4 regions of the Paenibacillus sp. FSL R5-192 genome follow, and region 3 is predicted to be linked to each of the others. Evidence: riboswitches for the same ligand, from Rfam matches in the RefSeq annotation. Region 3 holds a riboswitch; each other region holds the start of a gene.
The links. A riboswitch is a leader RNA that binds a small molecule or an ion and turns the genes downstream of it on or off. The one in region 3 is predicted to bind cyclic di-AMP.

Region 1: linked by a shared signal. The riboswitch ahead of C161_RS26460 (3D domain-containing protein) and the one ahead of C161_RS07230 (hypothetical protein) in region 3 are both predicted to bind cyclic di-AMP.
Region 2: linked by a shared signal. The riboswitch ahead of C161_RS10520 (C40 family peptidase) and the one ahead of C161_RS07230 (hypothetical protein) in region 3 are both predicted to bind cyclic di-AMP.
Region 4: linked by a shared signal. The riboswitch ahead of C161_RS04570 (3D domain-containing protein) and the one ahead of C161_RS07230 (hypothetical protein) in region 3 are both predicted to bind cyclic di-AMP.

The regions. Positions count from the first base shown of each region.
Region 1 is NZ_ASPR01000049.1:274,588-278,791, forward strand. It holds gene C161_RS26455 (polysaccharide deacetylase family protein) at 1-763, shown strand, start outside; gene C161_RS26460 (3D domain-containing protein) at 871-1,545, opposite strand; cyclic di-AMP (ydaO/yuaA leader) riboswitch at 1,548-1,742, opposite strand; gene C161_RS26465 (amino acid ABC transporter ATP-binding protein) at 1,961-2,683, opposite strand; gene C161_RS26470 (ABC transporter substrate-binding protein/permease) at 2,670-4,133, opposite strand.
Region 2 is NZ_ASPR01000014.1:468,479-472,682, forward strand. It holds gene C161_RS10500 (xanthine phosphoribosyltransferase) at 108-689, shown strand; gene C161_RS10505 (hypothetical protein) at 787-1,116, shown strand; gene C161_RS10510 (hypothetical protein) at 1,236-1,454, shown strand; gene C161_RS10515 (carboxymuconolactone decarboxylase family protein) at 1,596-1,925, shown strand; gene C161_RS10520 (C40 family peptidase) at 1,999-2,463, opposite strand; cyclic di-AMP (ydaO/yuaA leader) riboswitch at 2,469-2,600, opposite strand; gene pelA (pectate lyase) at 3,019-3,981, shown strand; tRNA gene C161_RS10530 (tRNA-Leu) at 4,158-4,204, shown strand, end outside.
Region 3 is NZ_ASPR01000012.1:279,489-283,692, reverse strand. It holds gene C161_RS07240 (Nramp family divalent metal transporter) at 1-492, shown strand, start outside; gene C161_RS07235 (HAD family hydrolase) at 634-1,317, opposite strand; gene C161_RS07230 (hypothetical protein) at 1,492-1,890, opposite strand; cyclic di-AMP (ydaO/yuaA leader) riboswitch at 2,006-2,181, opposite strand; gene C161_RS07225 (glutathione peroxidase) at 2,553-3,032, shown strand; tRNA gene C161_RS07220 (tRNA-Leu) at 3,182-3,264, opposite strand; gene C161_RS07215 (urease accessory protein UreF) at 3,709-4,204, shown strand, end outside.
Region 4 is NZ_ASPR01000007.1:49,632-53,835, reverse strand. It holds gene C161_RS04575 (TatD family hydrolase) at 144-914, shown strand; cyclic di-AMP (ydaO/yuaA leader) riboswitch at 1,156-1,409, shown strand; gene C161_RS04570 (3D domain-containing protein) at 1,683-2,867, shown strand; gene rnmV (ribonuclease M5) at 3,023-3,568, shown strand; gene rsmA (16S rRNA (adenine(1518)-N(6)/adenine(1519)-N(6))-dimethyltransferase RsmA) at 3,573-4,204, shown strand, end outside.

The DNA of each region.
Region 1 (4,204 bases), on a different contig from region 3:
TATCGTTATTTTTCTCGGGGGATCTCATGCTCCAGTTTCATCGCGGGATGTTTCAAGCCCGCCAGGTGAATCCGTATCAGGTTTGGATTCTGCGGAAGAAGAACAACTGACATTGGGACAATTACGTCAAAAATATGCCGATACGTTCAAAACCAATGGTCCTTCAACCAAGAAGGTTGCACTGACTTTTGATGATGTACCTGATCCACGGTTTACTCCACAAGTGCTGGATGTATTGAAGAAATACAATGTCAGAGCTACATTCTTCATCGTGGGTAGTCGTGCTGAGAAACATCCGGATCTAGTGAAACGCATCGTTAAGGAAGGGCATATGGTTGGTAATCACAGCTACAATCATCCTGAATTCAGTAAGCTGTCGATGAATGCCTTTCGCAAACAAATTTTACATACCGGGGATATTATTCAACGTTTGGCGGGATATACGCCCAAGATGATTCGGCCACCTTATGGAGACATTAATGAAGAACAGCTGAGATGGGCTGCCAAACAACATTATAGCATTGTGAACTGGAACGTAGACTCCCTGGACTGGAAAGGCCTTTCAAAGGAACAGGTGAAAGATAACATCCTCTCTGCCGTGAAACCTGGCTCCATCGTTCTGCAACATGCTGGAGGCGGTGTAGGGTCAAACCTGAACGGCACGATTGAGGCTTTGCCTGAAATTATTGAGGAACTACGTAATCGGGGATATGAACTGGTCACCTTGGACGAAATGCTGGGATTGCCCAAGGCCAAAGATTAGGATGACCGTGATAACAAATAATGAGAATATTAAAAGGGTGCTGTTCAATCGCGAATTAGCGACTGGCAGACACCCTGTTTGAATTCATTTTAAATGTTATTTTCTCTCTACTTCAGAATGTACAGCTCGATATCCTGAAAACCAAATGAGCTTACAGACTGTTTGCTACCCGGGATAAAGATATCAATCCGGTGACCCTTGATTGCACCGCCCACATCCCGCGCTGTGGCTACAAAAGCCTGTTTTGGCAATCCTGGATGGCTGTGACCAGTTACCAGTACTTTGGTTCCAAGTGGAATTACACTTGGATCAACTGCAATCGTACCCAGTTCAAGGTCATTTCCGAAATAATCGACTGCACCCCAGCCTCCATTTTCAGACGGATCTGCAGAGTATGCCGTTGCTTTTACGTTCACAGCTTTGCTGTAATCGAATGTTTTACCCCAGGCTTGAACAACTTTATTATCTGCGTTGACGTCCAAGCTTGCTGTAGTAACAGTCTTCGCTTGGGTCTTGCTCTCCGTTGCCGCAGCGTCTGCTACATTGTTTGCCTTACCGGGAATCGTAATTTTCAAACCACCATAAATGTTGTAAGCCGAAATGTCGTTGTTTGCTTTAATTAACGTGTTGAGTGCTACTCCATATTGTTTTGATAAGGTGTAGAAGGTATCCCCTTCTTTGGCCACATGAACTGAATCGGCGTGAGCCGGAACGGCTTGAATGAGCATTGCTGTTGTCATTAATGCTACTGCTGTTTTGGCTATACGTTTCTTGTTAATCATGGTCTTCCTCCCTCATTGTGCCTGCGAAGTTAGTTGTCGGATTCGGATGAGGAGCCCACCCTATAGGTTCTTCGTTACATTTGAAACGTTATGTACCCAATTCACCCCAAGCAGTGTGCTGTAGATCTTCCCCCTGCACAATCTGCATCGTTACATCCCCCGCACTCCCTGTCCGGAAGTTTCGGCAGAGTTCAATATATCACAATTTTGTAACCTGAACTTGTAGTAATTCTTACCAAATGGTTTTTAGCATGTAAGCATTTGTAAGAATACTGGTTAATTCAGAAAGTTTGGTTGACCCGATTCCTTTACATTTGGTAACAGAATAGTTACTTTTCCGAATCCATACGTCATTATTATCCATAAAAAATAGCGTTACCGACTCGAAGTCAGTAACGCTATTTGATCACATCGTTTAGAGTACTTTCGCAAGAAAATCACGTGTACGTGAATTTTTGGGTGCTCCAAACACCTCATCAGGTGTTCCCTCTTCCACAATAACCCCGCCATCCATGAACAAGATGCGGTCTCCCACTTCACGTGCGAAACCCATCTCATGGGTTACGATGACCATCGTCATTCCGCCTTCTGCAAGACGTTTCATGACATCCAGCACTTCGCCGACCATCTCAGGATCCAGTGCCGACGTAGGCTCGTCAAACAGCATCACATGCGGCTGCATGGCCAATGCTCTAGCAATGGCGATCCGCTGCTTCTGTCCACCAGACAGCTGATTCGGGAATGTATCTTTTTTATCGTACAAGCCCACGGTGTTAAGCAGATCAGCAGCAATTTTTTCCGCTTCCTGAGTGGATTGTTTCTTCACTTTAATTGGAGCAATCGTAATGTTTTGCTCTACCGTTTTGTGTGGGAACAGGTTGAAGTGCTGGAACACCATGCCCATTTTCTCACGAGTTGCGTTAATGTTATGCTTGGGGTCCGTGATTGACACGCCTTCAAAATCAATCTCTCCTGAGGTAGGCTGTTCCAGCAGATTCAGACAACGCAAGAACGTACTTTTACCTGAACCAGAAGGACCGATGACCACGACAACCTCACCTTTGCCAATCGTCACGTTTATGCCCTTAAGCACATCGTTATTTCCATAAGATTTGTGTAATTGTCTAACGTCTATCACTTGCACTCAACTTCCTTTCCAGTCGTCCCAGCAGCTTGGACAAAATGAACGTCATTACAAAGTAGATGGCTGCTGCAATCAAAAATGGACTCAAGCCTTGGTACGTAATGTTCTTGACTACACTTGCCTGATACATAATGTCCACCATACCGATAACGGAGATAATGGAGGATTCTTTGATGATAGTTATGAATTCATTACCGATCGCTGGTAATACAGCTTTGAAGGCTTGTGGCAATATGATATAACGCATCGCGGCGCCTCTTCCCATACCTAATGAACGCGCTGCCTCCAACTGACCACGATCCACACCTTGGATACCTGCACGGAAAATCTCCGCCAGATAGGCACCACTATTGATTGAAAGTGTAATGATACCTGCCTGAAGTGCAGTGAAGTTAATGCCAAAGCTCAGGGAAAAACCATAGTAAATAATCATCAACTGTACCAACATCGGTGTGCCACGGATCACTTCAACGTAAGCCGTACCGATCCAGCGCAAGATTGCAGCGTCATGCAAACGGAACAAACAGATGATCAATCCAATAATTACCCCGAAGATAACCCCAAGTGCAGACAACAGAAGTGTGTATCCTACACCTGTAGCATAGAAACTTTTGTACTCCCAGAATACTTGGAAAATATTTTGTGATTTGTTCGCTTTATCCGCCATCAAGAGGCTGGCGTCCGTCACCATCTGATTGATTTTATCTTCGCTTTTCAGTCGCTCCAGTGTTCCATTTACTGCAGCTAGCAGCTCGGTATTACCTTTACGAATCCCGATTGCCGCTTCTGCTTGCTCTTCGTCCGGAACAGCAGCAGCAAGTCCAATGATATCGTCCAGATAACCTACAGCAACGGTATCTTCAACGATTGCCGCGTCAATGCGTTTTGTTTGCAGTTGAAGCACGATATCCGAGATTTTATCCAGCGCAGTAAGCTTCGCTCCTGGAATACTCTGTCCGATCGTTTCCTGAATGGAGCCTTTCTGAACGCCAATCTTCGCATTTTCAAGTTCTGCCATGGTTGGATATTTGTCTTTATCCACATTGCGAACCATAATCACTTGTTTTGACTTATAATAGGTGTCGGAAAAATCGATACTTTTCTTCCGCTCATCCGTCGGCGTCATACCTGAAATCACCAGATCAACACGCCCGCTCTGCAATGAAGGCAGAAGACCGTCGAAGCCCATATCCTCAATCACAAGCTCAGCGCCAAGATCTTTGGCAATCTCTTTGGCGATCTCAATATCGAAGCCGACGATTTCATCTTTGCCATTAATCACTTTATGGAATTCATATGGTGCAAAATCGGCACTTGTACCGAGCACCAGCTTTTTACTGCTTGAATTATCTGTAGTTCCACTAGCAAGTGCCACAGGAACGGCAGTCGTCAGCAGAATAACAAAGGTCAACAGCATCATGGTGTAACGACTTATTAATTTCAACCTTTTTCTCTCCCCTTACAATACTTTGTATGCTTCTCATGTTGATGACTGAGTCATTATAAAGTACAATG
Region 2 (4,204 bases), on a different contig from region 3:
TTTGGCTTGAAATGCGTCCCAAGGACAGCGTCAAGGCAATTTCGCTTGAACTTATAGATAGATATATGATACTTTTACCTCATAGGATAGGCTTGGGAGGTCAAATCATGGAATTATTGAAACAACGAATTTTACAAGAAGGTGTGGTTATCTCGGATCAAGTATTAAAGCTGGATGGTCTGTTGAACCACCAGATTGATCCTGCATTAACGATGGAGATGGGACGTGAGTTTGCTGCCCGTTTTCGTGAAAGTGGAGTAACTCGGGTAATCACGGTAGAATCCTCAGGGATTCCGGTTGCGTTTGCCGCAGCCTATGAACTTGGGGTGCCCCTTGTATTCGCCCGTCGCAAAAAAACACTTCTGGCTGATCCTGATGCTTACTGTGAACGTGTACCGTCCTTTACCAAAGGAATTGTAACTGACATTATGGTATCCCGCGAGTTCATTCATGAGAATGACCGCATTTTGTTCATTGATGATATCATTGCCAATGGAGATGCCGCTCGTGGCGTCATCAAAATTATCGAGCGTTCCGGTGCGGAACTTGTCGGATTCGGCGTTGTGGTCGAGAAAAGTTTCCAGGCAGGGGCACGCACGATTCGTGAACAGGGTATTCCGGTGGAAGCCTTGGTACGCATTCGTTCCCTGAACGATGGAACAGTACAATTTGACGATAACGAAATGTGACATTTTAAAGGAATAGGGCCTATTTTTTGAACTATGCCTTTGCATGACCGCCGATTTCATTTATAATGGGGTTATGTTAGGGAGAGGAGGCAACACCATGGGGAACCAACCGGCAACAGAACAATTTTTTAATGATAAGCTGGCGGAATCGAAAGTTCATTTTGAACGTGCCCTGGATTGTAAACATACGGAATTCGATGACCTTTATCCCTATATGATTGAACATCCTCAATTTTTCTGGTACAAACGCTATGTTGCCTGGTCAGAATTACTGACGATTGTAGGCTTGTGCGAAGAGTTGTCCTTCTCTTGGAAAGAACAATTTACACCGCATCAAGTGGAGTACCTTGAAGAACGTGTGATGTCCGCCAAAGTGCTTGATTTTTGGTTCGAGAAGAACGACAGCAAAGAGCACGCGCAGCGGTAACTTTCAGTCGGGACATAATTTCGAATGACATGACAGTCCAATACAGTCACGTGAGACCTAAATGACTTTTCATTTAGGTCTCTTTTTGTAAATAAATTTGAAATATAGGAGCCATGAAGATGATTAGTGATACAGAATTGGACGCCCTGCGTCTGTCAGGTGAGAAAGTTAGAGTCGTACGGGACGAGCTGGAATCGAACGACGTGAAGGGCATTGTGGTTGCCTGGGATGGCGAGCAGGTACTTATCCGTCGTCAGAATCGACGTGTCGTTAAGCTGGACCGAGGTTACAGCTATCAGCTGTTCAGCGAGCCGCGCCAGAGTCCACTTAGTGAGTAACAGCTTATAATTATGGCAGGGCCATGCGCGTTAAATGTTTGGAATTACCATGATTTCTTGGCATAATTGGCTCACTCGGGAGAGAAGATAGGTACAGTGAGGAAGATCTGTAACTATAGCCGAGAGGGTGTGCTACAAGCCATGACATTGATGAATGATAAAGTTCATGCCTACAAGGATCAGATTGGAGCATTAAGCGATGTGCTGCCAGGTGTGGTGAAGTCGTATCATGAGTTTACCGGAGAATGCTTCCAACCTGGCGTGATTGATGCGAAGACAAAACAGCTAATTGCACTTGGCATTGGATTATTCGCCAACAATGAGGTATGTACCTTCTACCATGTAGAAGAAGCCCGTGCCAAGGGTGCAACAGATCAGGAGATCATGGAGACCGTAGCCGTGGCCGGAGCTGTTGGTGGAGGACATGCCCTGTCTCAGGGTGCGATGCGAGTGCAGAAGGCGCTGCATTAGTAAGCAATGCAACATAAATTTTTAAGTGCAAAAAAGGCATCCGGTTAATAACCGATGCCTTTTTGTATGTGAATCACATTTTACCTAACATTTTATCATACATAAACTGTCCAGTTACCCGACGTGCTGTTACATAACGATCATTGAAGTATGGATTCGATAACTTCGTGATGCTTACACCTTTACTGCTGGAGGCATGAGCGAATTGTCCGCCGCCGATATATACACCTGTATGTGAAATGCCTTTGCCTGTTGTATTAAAGAACACCAGATCACCTGTCCGAACATTGCTCTTGGATACGGGAGTACCTGCTTTGGCTTGCTGCTGCGAAGTACGTGGTAATTCAATGCTGTATTTGTTGAAAAGATATCTCATAAAACCAGAACAGTCGAAGCCGGCTACAGTTGTGCCACCCCATTTGTAAGGAATACCTGTCATGTTGTTCACTACGGAGTTGATACTGCTTGCCTCTGTGCTTGTTGCCCCGGATGTAAATAATACAGCTGCTCCAAAAATGGAGATAATCAGTTTTTTCAAAATCAATGTTCTCCCTTCGATGCCTACGGAGTTAGCTAAGGGTTCGGTAGAAGGTTCCCTATATTTCCTATGTATAAGAATAATTCACCCAAATTGGTTCCCCCGTTTTCAAACATGAAACTCGGCAATGAATAATTAAGTTTTTGTAACTATTTGAAACTATATTGCATAAATGCGTAATTGTCAAACCCATTTAAAACCCTTCGTAATACCTCAATGTTAGCGGAATTAAGGTTTTTATATGAAAGAAGGGATCAAGTTTGGGTATCATTCATGACAAAAACGTCATTATTGGTTCGTTTAAGACGAATTTGGATAAATAAATAGGTTTGTCATGAGTTAAAAGAACTATCCCGTTATGTAGAATTAGAGAGATTATATTCATTAAGTTGCATATATTGACAAAAATCGATTTTTTGCATATTATCTGATTATCCAATCCACATATTGGATGAAAATTGATTTTATTATGCGATAAATACAAATAAAGGAGGTTTGGGGCGTATATCATAGGTAAAGTAGAAGTGGAAGATTTATAAAAACGAACATAGGAGAGTGTTACATTTGAAAGCGAAGAAAATAATTACTTTTGTCCTGGCATGTACGATGGTGTTCTCAGTAGTTGGAATGGCAGTTCTCCCTGTAGGGACGGTATCTGCTGCAGATGCGTCGGGTACTACAGCGAGTATTTCTGATATTTTGAAGAACCAGCTGCCGGATGGAGGTTGGAGAAAAGATTATAAACAGACAAGTGGAGAGTGGGCAAAGTCCACGATAGACAACAAGGCTACATACTCAGAAATTAGAAGATTGGCGAAGGAATTTAAAAAGACGAATGATCCGCGTTACTCCACAGCTGCAATCAAAGGAATTAACTTTTTGATCAACATGCAGTATTCAAACGGCGGGTGGCCACAAGTTTACCAAAGCTCCGGATACCACAAGCACATCACTTACAATGATGATGCCATGATTAATGTAATGATCATGCTGGATGAAGTAGCAGCACGCAAAGGTGATTTCTCATTTATCGACAGCACACTTGCTAACCGCAGTAAAAATTCAGTTGCCAAAGGTGTGGAGGCGATTCTGAATACACAGGTCGTTTCAGGTGGTAAGCTGACAGCATGGGGACAACAACATGATTCCAGCTCTCTTAAACCAGCGAGCGCAAGAATCTACGAAGTGCCATCACTGACAGCTGGAGAGAGTGTAACGATTGTTAAATTTCTGAAAACCAGACCTGCTAACGCTAAAATTACCGCATCCATTAAAGGAGCGGAGGCTTGGTTTAACAAAGTGAAAATTACGGGTTACAAGTATGAAAGAGCTAATGGAGATAGTAAAATTATCGCTGATTCCAAAGCTGCACCAATTTGGGCACGCTTCTATGAGATCGGAACGGATAAACCAATCTTTATTGGTCGTGACGGGGTAGTTAAATACAAATTAAGTGATATTGATAAAGAAAGAAGAGGCGGTTATGCATGGTATGGCAACTGGCCTTCCAAGCTGTAATTTGTAGTATGCTTCCGTTTTAATGAACCAAACTATTAGCAGCAGTTAAAGGTAAAGCCCGAATCGACATGGACGTCTGATTCGGGCTTTATTGTTATTATTTTCAGTGTTGACATGATAGATTACGCATGATATATTATTTATTGTCGCCGATATTGATGACGGAGATACAATATGCGGTCGTGGCGGAATTGGCAGACGCGCACGGTTCAGGTCCGTGTGG
Region 3 (4,204 bases):
TCTGCCGCTGTATTTCACAGTGCTGGTATGACGCAGGTTGCTGAGATCGCTGATGCCTATCATCTGCTGACACCTCTATTGGGTACTACGGTCGCAAGTATCCTGTTCGGTGTGGCGCTGTTAGCATCAGGTCAGAACTCTACCCTTACAGGTACACTCGCTGGGCAGATCGTTATGGAAGGTTTCCTGAACATTCGAATTCCGGCTTGGCTACGCAGACTGGTCACACGTCTGATCGCCATCATCCCCGCGGTAATTGTGACAGCCATTGCAGGAGAACATGGCACAGAAGAACTACTCATTTTGAGCCAGGTCGTCCTGTCGCTTCAATTGCCGTTTGCTGTAATTCCCCTGGTGATGTTCACGAGTGATAAAAAAAGCATGGGTGCATTCGCCAACAAATTGTGGCTCAAAATCATCTCATGGGTCATTGCCGCGATTATCGTTGTGCTGAATGTATATCTGATCATTCAGACGATTCGGTTATTCTAATCTCATTTTAATTGGCTAAATACTAAAAAGGCTGATCAACTCCGGTATTTTATACCCAGTTGATCAGCCTTTATTGTTGCAATACAGCAACATGTTTCCTTTTATAGTAAAACTCAAACTCCAATAAACAACCATCTGCATCTAATCCTGATTTGGTATCAATAACGGCAAGAGTTGATCCAATGAATCAACAGTCCAATCCGCACGTTTGTCATCCGATAGTTCTGGCTGAAATCTTCCGTAACCCTGCATAATTCGAATCGTACGCATGCCCAGCTTCCGAGCAGGTATAATGTCGTTATCGATCCGATCGCCGATCATGACGGCTTCCTCCGGTTCACAACCGGCCTGCTTCAAGGCCACAGCGTATAACTCAGGGTCTGGCTTGGACACTCCTTCTTCAGCCGAACATGCCAGAACATCAACATACTTCCGCAAGCCGTAGCTCTCCAGTCTCTCTTCCGTTCCAGGACTCTGATTGGCAATAATGCCAATGCGATAATGCCGTGACAACTGCTGAAGAACGGAATCTGCTGAAGGAAAAGGACGTTCAAGATCTTTTTGAAACTTCAGCTTGTCCTGAATCTGTTTTTGATGTCCCTCGTCTTTAACAAATGTGCGAATTGCCACTCTCATAGGCCATTGCTCATATTTTCGGTAACAGTTCGCGAACAGTTCGCGTACCGTCTCAATCTTCACCGGATACCCCAAAACACAAGCTTCACGGACGAACTGTCCAATAATATCATCAACCGGCTCCCATTCATCCACCAGTGTATCTCCAACATCAAAAAACAACCATTTCAATCCACCTACATCCGGCACGCCAATTCCTCCTTGTAAGCATAAAAAAGAAGACTCACCATCCTGCATGAGTCTCCTCAAACTTCCGTTTATCGATGAATCAATTTCATAATACCTTGAGTGAATTCTGAAATTGATTCTAATACATTCAATTATAACAGGCACCTTACACCTGAGCAATCACAAGCTATGGCATTAACCATTGAGGAGAAAGCCAACTTCCCCATTGAGCGAATATACAATCCGGTCTGCGCCCATGCCCCGATAGATGCCCTTAGGATGACTCTGCTCCGTAATGACGCACAGGGATTTCGATGTCCATGAACGGCAGATCTGTAAATAACGACAGGTCAGATTCAGGCTGTTCTCGAAAATAAACACGTTGCCTACGCTGCCCTGCGGCAAAAACCATTTTTGAGCTGCAGCCGTGTTCATGCGAATGACATGTTCTACTCCGATTCTACGGAGTCTGCGCTCTTCCCCTGCACTGTTGGTTAGAACGGCAAACGGCATTTTTTTGTACATCAGTAATTTGATAAATTTGCGTCCTGCTTCATTTGGAGCAGTCACTAAGATCATCTCAGTATCCATCATTCGTTCCTCCCTTGGCGTGAAAAGACAACAAAAAAGAAGCGTGGGGGACCAAGGCCTCCCGAACGCTTCTTAAAGAATCCATGGCGAAAACGCCATGAACCAGCGTACGGCTTGTTGCCTCTCCCTTTAACGCTTACGAGGTTAGCTGACGGATTCGGGCGCGAGAGTCGCCCTATTTCCGGCTGTCACCGGAAAATTCACCCCATGAATGCCTACTGTCCTGGACAGCGCATTCCGTTGGTTCCCCCGTTTTCCACTCATGAATGAATGGAAACTCAGCGATTAAAACATCGTTCGTATATCTTAAGATAAGATCGAGCGATATTATCGTTTGTTTCGTTTTTCATATACAATTTAGTTTAAATTGAAATTACGTTATGAATCATACACCCGTGCCATGACGGTGTAAAGTCCTCACAGATCACCGAATCGGCAGATTTTTGCCAATACTCATCCATAATAACGCTTACAATAAGGTTATACTCTATCCATCTCTTCAAGGCTATCTAATTCTCACTCTGACGAAAATCCCTTCGCAATTCATTCACGTATTCCGCACAACTTGCCTGTTTTGATTCTTTTAACACCATATTAGTTTTGCAATATTTAATTGCAACCAATATAATAGAAGATATAAGAGTAAATAAATGGAGGCGATTTAGATGACAGTCTACGATTACAAAGTGAATACCCTTCGCGGTCAAGAAGTTGAAATGTCCGACTACCGTGACAAAGTGCTCCTGATCGTGAATACGGCAAGCTCATGCGGCCTTACCCCTCAATTCAAAGGTCTTCAAGAACTGCAAGACAAGTTTCAAGATGCTCCATTTGAAGTTCTTGGTTTCCCAAGTAACCAGTTTGCACAGGAAAAAGGATCTTCCGACGATATTGCCGAGTTCTGTCAGATGAATTATGGCGTGAGCTTCCCCATGTTTGAGAAAATTGATGTGAACGGATCAAGCGCTCACCCTCTTTTCCAACACCTTAGTACAGAAGCTCCTGGCCTGCTCGGCTCCAAAGCAATCAAATGGAATTTCACCAAATTCCTTGTGGATCAGAACGGACAGGTCATTAAACGTTATGCTCCCAAAACAACACCGGACAAGATTGAAGAAGATATCAAGAACTTGCTGCAAAAATAATACACAGGCCACCCGTAGCGGGAAGGTAGAGCAGTATTGCCCCGGTAATGGATGGCTTTTTTTTCTCAACTTTGATGTCATACTGTTCGAAAAAGACAAAAAAAGAAGCTTTCCAATAACGGAAAGCTTCTTTTTAATCGTTCATATGATGCGGTCGAGAGGACTCGAACCTCCACGGGCATACGCCCACTACCCCCTCAAGATAGCGTGTCTGCCATTCCACCACGACCGCATGTCGTAAATAATCGGCAACAGAATTGATTATACCGGGTTCAGAACTAAAAGTAAAGTATTTTTTAATACTTCTTTTTCAGCTAGGCATTTTCATCAAAAATCGCATAATCTCGTCATCTTTACCCATGAACTGCATATTATTAGATTTGATCCCCTCTTTTTCGGTAAGAGCCGATCTTGTTGATTCATTTATATATAGTCCTTCCTTATATATGGTCCTCCCTGCACTTCGCCACATAAATAACACAGTGAGTTATATAAAATAACACAAATATTGAATTTCAAATTTAATCCATTAAATTTCACGGATACTATTGACAAAAAGCGGACATTTATGGGATGATAACTATCATATAATTCGGATTTTTAAACAAAATGCAAACAAAAAGGGATATTAATGTCACTTAAAGTAACATTTAACGAACACAGGAGGCGAATGATTGTGAACCGTGGGAATAAGCTGCTCGATTATGTCAAACTGCTTGATTCCTCTATTCAGGTTGGAGGGTTCACCCATTCCTTCGGCATGGATATCCATATCAGGGAGGGTACCATTCGTAATGCTGAAGATCTCGAATCATTCATGCGTTGTCAGTTGCATCCCAGCATCGTTCGTCTTGAAGGTATGGCCATCAAAGGCATCTATACCGCAGCAGATCACAAGGATACATGGCGGATAGCTCTGATCGACAAGCTCGTCCATGTTCAGCGAACCCCTGGAGATCTCAGAGAACAAGCTGCCGCCATGGGTAAACGATTGATCAGACTTGCACGCGCTCTGCACCCCTGGATTGAATTCAGCCAGCTCGAACAGATCTTTGCCAAATACGATTCGGTTGGCTGCCTCTCCACTGTTCACGCCTGGATTAACCACCACCTCGACATCCCGGTCGAGGAGGCGGTCCTTGGTTACCTGCATTCAGCCATGAATGCCTGCA
Region 4 (4,204 bases), on a different contig from region 3:
GTAGTTGTGAAGAAACAAACGTAATGATGTAATACACAGATACCCAAAATGTTTTATGTATGAGTCATTGAATTATTGAATTTTACAAATTGGATTTTGAAAAAGAAGATAGTCGTTATTTCGACATGAAGGGAGATACAGACATGATGCTGTTCGACACACATACACATCTGGATGCACCACAATTCGACGAGGACCGCGAGGACATGATTCAGCGTGCTGTGGATGCAGGAGTTGGTCGCATGATCAACATTGGCTTTAACCGGGAGACAATTCCAACCACAATGAAACTCGCTGAAACATATGACTTTATATATGCAGCTGTAGGGTGGCATCCCGTAGATGCGATCACAATGCAGGAGGGCGATTTGGAGTGGATTGCATCTTTATGCAAGCATGAAAAAGTGGTTGCGATCGGTGAGATTGGATTGGATTATCACTGGGATACTTCACCAAAAGAAATACAGCATCGCGTATTACGACAACAAATTGCTTTGGCGCGTGAAGTGAACATGCCAATTGTCATCCATAATCGGGATGCACATGAGGATATCATAAGAATTTTGCGTGAAGAGAAAGCGGGTGAAGTTGGTGGTGTGATGCACTCGTTCTCAGGCAGCTGGGAAACAGCAAAAAGTTGTCTCGATATGGGCTTCCATCTCTCCTTCGGAGGACCGATCACATTCAAAAATGCAAAGCAGCCCAAAGAGGTGCTGGAGAAGGTTCCTATGGACCGTTTTTTCATTGAAACAGATGCTCCATATTTGACACCTCACCCTTATCGTGGGAAGCGAAATGAGACAGCGCATGTACGTCTGGTTGCAGAGGCAGCTGCGGAAATTAAAGGCATTTCGGTGGAGGAAATTGCTGCAATAACAACCAAAAATGCCATGGAACGATTTGGGATTCGTTAAAAAAACGAGCAAATGAGGTGAAAAAGGCAGGTAAGCGGAGGTAATTTGCCCTTTGATCCAAATAAATCAAGAATATTACAATATTTTAACCAAATATTCAGAAAAACGTACTTGATCAACGCTTTACAACATGCATCAAAACAGGATATCATCTTTTCAGTGAATTGTTGTGCGGAAAATTGGACAGATGTTCGGGGGATGAACAAAGGGACACTTTCCGATGAAACAACATTACTTTCATGAATCAGTCTCGCTGAGTCTCCGTTATCGGAGAGCGGGGGAACCAATAGGGCTTAAACATCGGTGTATTTGGCCGATGCGCAACGTTCGCTGACCCAAAAGCAGCGAAGGGAACTGCGAAGCCGTATTTGATTTCTTCTTTGGGTCTCGGGGTGAATTCAAGGGCGTCCGCCATGAGCGGGTGACCCAAGATAGGGCGGCTCTCTTTCGCCCGAACCCGACAGCTAACCTCGCAAGCGGAAAAAGAGAGGCAACCTCGTGCATGAATTTCCGATATTCAGAATCATTCGGAAGCCACGGAAGAGTTCCTCTTACACTCTTTCTTTGGCTTTTTTGTTTTTGAATAAAAGAAATATTGTCATCATACGGTAGGTATTCAGGAGGATGACATCATGTTGCGAAGATTGATTCATGGTGCAGAATCGGATTATGTTGGTCCAATCTGTGTTCTGTAGAAAATTTGGTATAGTCACGTCAAAGACATCATGCATTACTTTAGACGGCGAGGCTATGAAGGAGGACGGAGAAGTGGGCACATTCCAACCAGAAGAGACCCATGAGTCACGATCATCCAGTAAGTCTTTCGCGTTGCGGTGGAAGCATGAGAACATGCGTCAAATGGCATTGATCGCGATTTTCTCAATTGCGCTTACAATCATGATCTTGTTAGTCGTTTACGGTCAGGCCGGGAAACAAATTTCGCTGGTTATTGATGGCAAAGCTCAGGTGGTAGAGACTCGTACAGGAATGCTTCAGGAAATGCTGGAGGAGCAGTCGATCACAGTCAGCCCTCACGATAAGGTATCCATGTCCATGAATGGGGCGATTACAGATGGAGACCGAATCGTTATTGAGCGGGCCGTTCCAGTTAACATTACGGCAGACGGAGACACCAAGACTCTGTATACAACCGATTCATCGGTAGAAGATGCAATTCAAAAATCAGGTATTCAAGTTGAAAGTAATGATAAAGTGTATCCGGCGCTTGGAACTGCGATCAAAGCGGAGATGAAGATCCGTGTAGTGCGCGTAACAAAGCGTACAGTGGAAGTAGAGCAACCGATCGCTTACAAAGTCATTAAAACGGCTGACCCTAGCTTATACAAAGGGGATAACCGTGTCGTTGTGAACGGCAAAGAAGGCACAATTGTGCAGCATATCGAAAAGGTATTTCAGGATGGAGAATTGGTCTCCAAAAAAATGGTCGGCAAATCTGTCGCGAATAATCGTGTAGATAAAGTGATCGCTGTCGGCACCAAAGCAAAACCGGTCGTGAAAGAACCTGAGATTCAGACCGTATCGGCTCAAACGTCAACAACCAAAAAGGCTACAACAACGAACTCGAAGAAAACATCTGCCTCGGGCAGCAAAGTGATTACCGTATCCGGGACTTCTTTTAAATACTCCAAAGTACTTAAAAATGTATCCATGACTGCCTACTCTTCCGAAGAGCCTGGCATTGGAACTAAAACAGCTTCCGGTACTCGTGTAACGGAAGGACGCACCATTGCGGTTGATCCCAAAGTCATTCCAATTGGCTGGTGGGTATATATCGAAGGTCTGGGATTCCGTCGTGCGGAAGATACAGGCGGTGCCATTAAAGGCAACAAAATTGATGTGTATTATGACAGTGTGAAGCATGCCCTGAATTTTGGACGTAAGAAAGGCAAGACGGTCTACGTGATCGGTCCGGTGAAGCCGGAAGCGAACTAAAATCGTTTTACTTTGAAATGGGAATGCTATAAAATAGTTGCATGAATGATTCATGCGGAATATGCGGCGGAGGAGTCTGAATTCAGTCTCCCCCGCCGTTTGGCAGAGAAGAGGATATTCCTCTTCTTTTTGCGTTAGAAAGGAAGAAATGGAACATGATAAAAGAAATCATTGTGGTGGAAGGCCGTGACGATACGGTAGCTATCCGTCGGGCCGTGGAAGCCGATACCATAGAAACAGGTGGATCAGCAATCAACCAACGCATTCTGAAGCGGATTGCGCTTGCTCAGGAGAGACGGGGAGTCATTGTACTGACAGATCCGGATCATGCTGGCGAACGCATTCGAAAAATTATTGCGAACAAGGTGCCAGGCTGCAAACATGCCTTCATTCCGGAAGCCGATGCAACGCGCAAAGGGGACATTGGGGTGGAGAATGCCTCACCAGAGGCGATCCGTCATGCTCTGGCGCGCGTACATACTTCATACGAAGGTGCTCCGAGCCTGATCGATTGGGAGGACCTGATCGCGGCAGGACTTATTGTGCATCCGCAGGCTGCTGCACGTCGCATGGAGATGGGCAATCTGCTGGGCATCGGTTATTGTAACGGTAAGCAGTTCCACAAACGCCTCAGTGTATTTCAGATTACACGGGAAGAGTTCTCTACAGCATTAGCGCAAATTGAACGTGAAGGATTGTGAGCATATGAAGAACATGGAAGAGACGATTGAAATTGCAACGCCCAAGCGTACGAAAGAGATTATTCAAAGACACGGATTCTCATTTAAGAAAAGTCTGGGTCAGAACTTTCTGATCGATCAAAATATACTGAACAAAATTGTTAATGCAGCCGATCTGGACGAGTCCAAGGGCGCACTGGAGATCGGGCCGGGTATTGGAGCCCTCACGGAGCGACTGGCTCGGGTAGCCGGTCCCGTCACAGCCGTAGAGATTGACCAGCGCTTAATCCCAATCCTGGGAGAAGTGATGCAGCCTTATTCGAATGTACGTGTTCATCATGGGGATGTGCTGAAGCTTGATCTGGCTGAGTTGTTTAATACGGATTTTGCATCCGTGGACAAAGTCAGTGTTGTGGCTAACCTGCCTTATTATGTAACGACTCCAATCATGATGAAACTGCTGGAAGAGAAGCTGCCGGTAGACAGCATTGTTGTCATGATCCAAAAAGAAGTGGCTGAACGCATGGCTGCTGCACCAGGATCAAAAGACTACGGTAGTCTAAGCATCGCAGTTCAGTACTACAGTATGCCGGAACTTGTGTGTATTGTGCCTCCTACGGTCTTCATTCCGCAACCTAATGTGGAATCAGCTGTCAT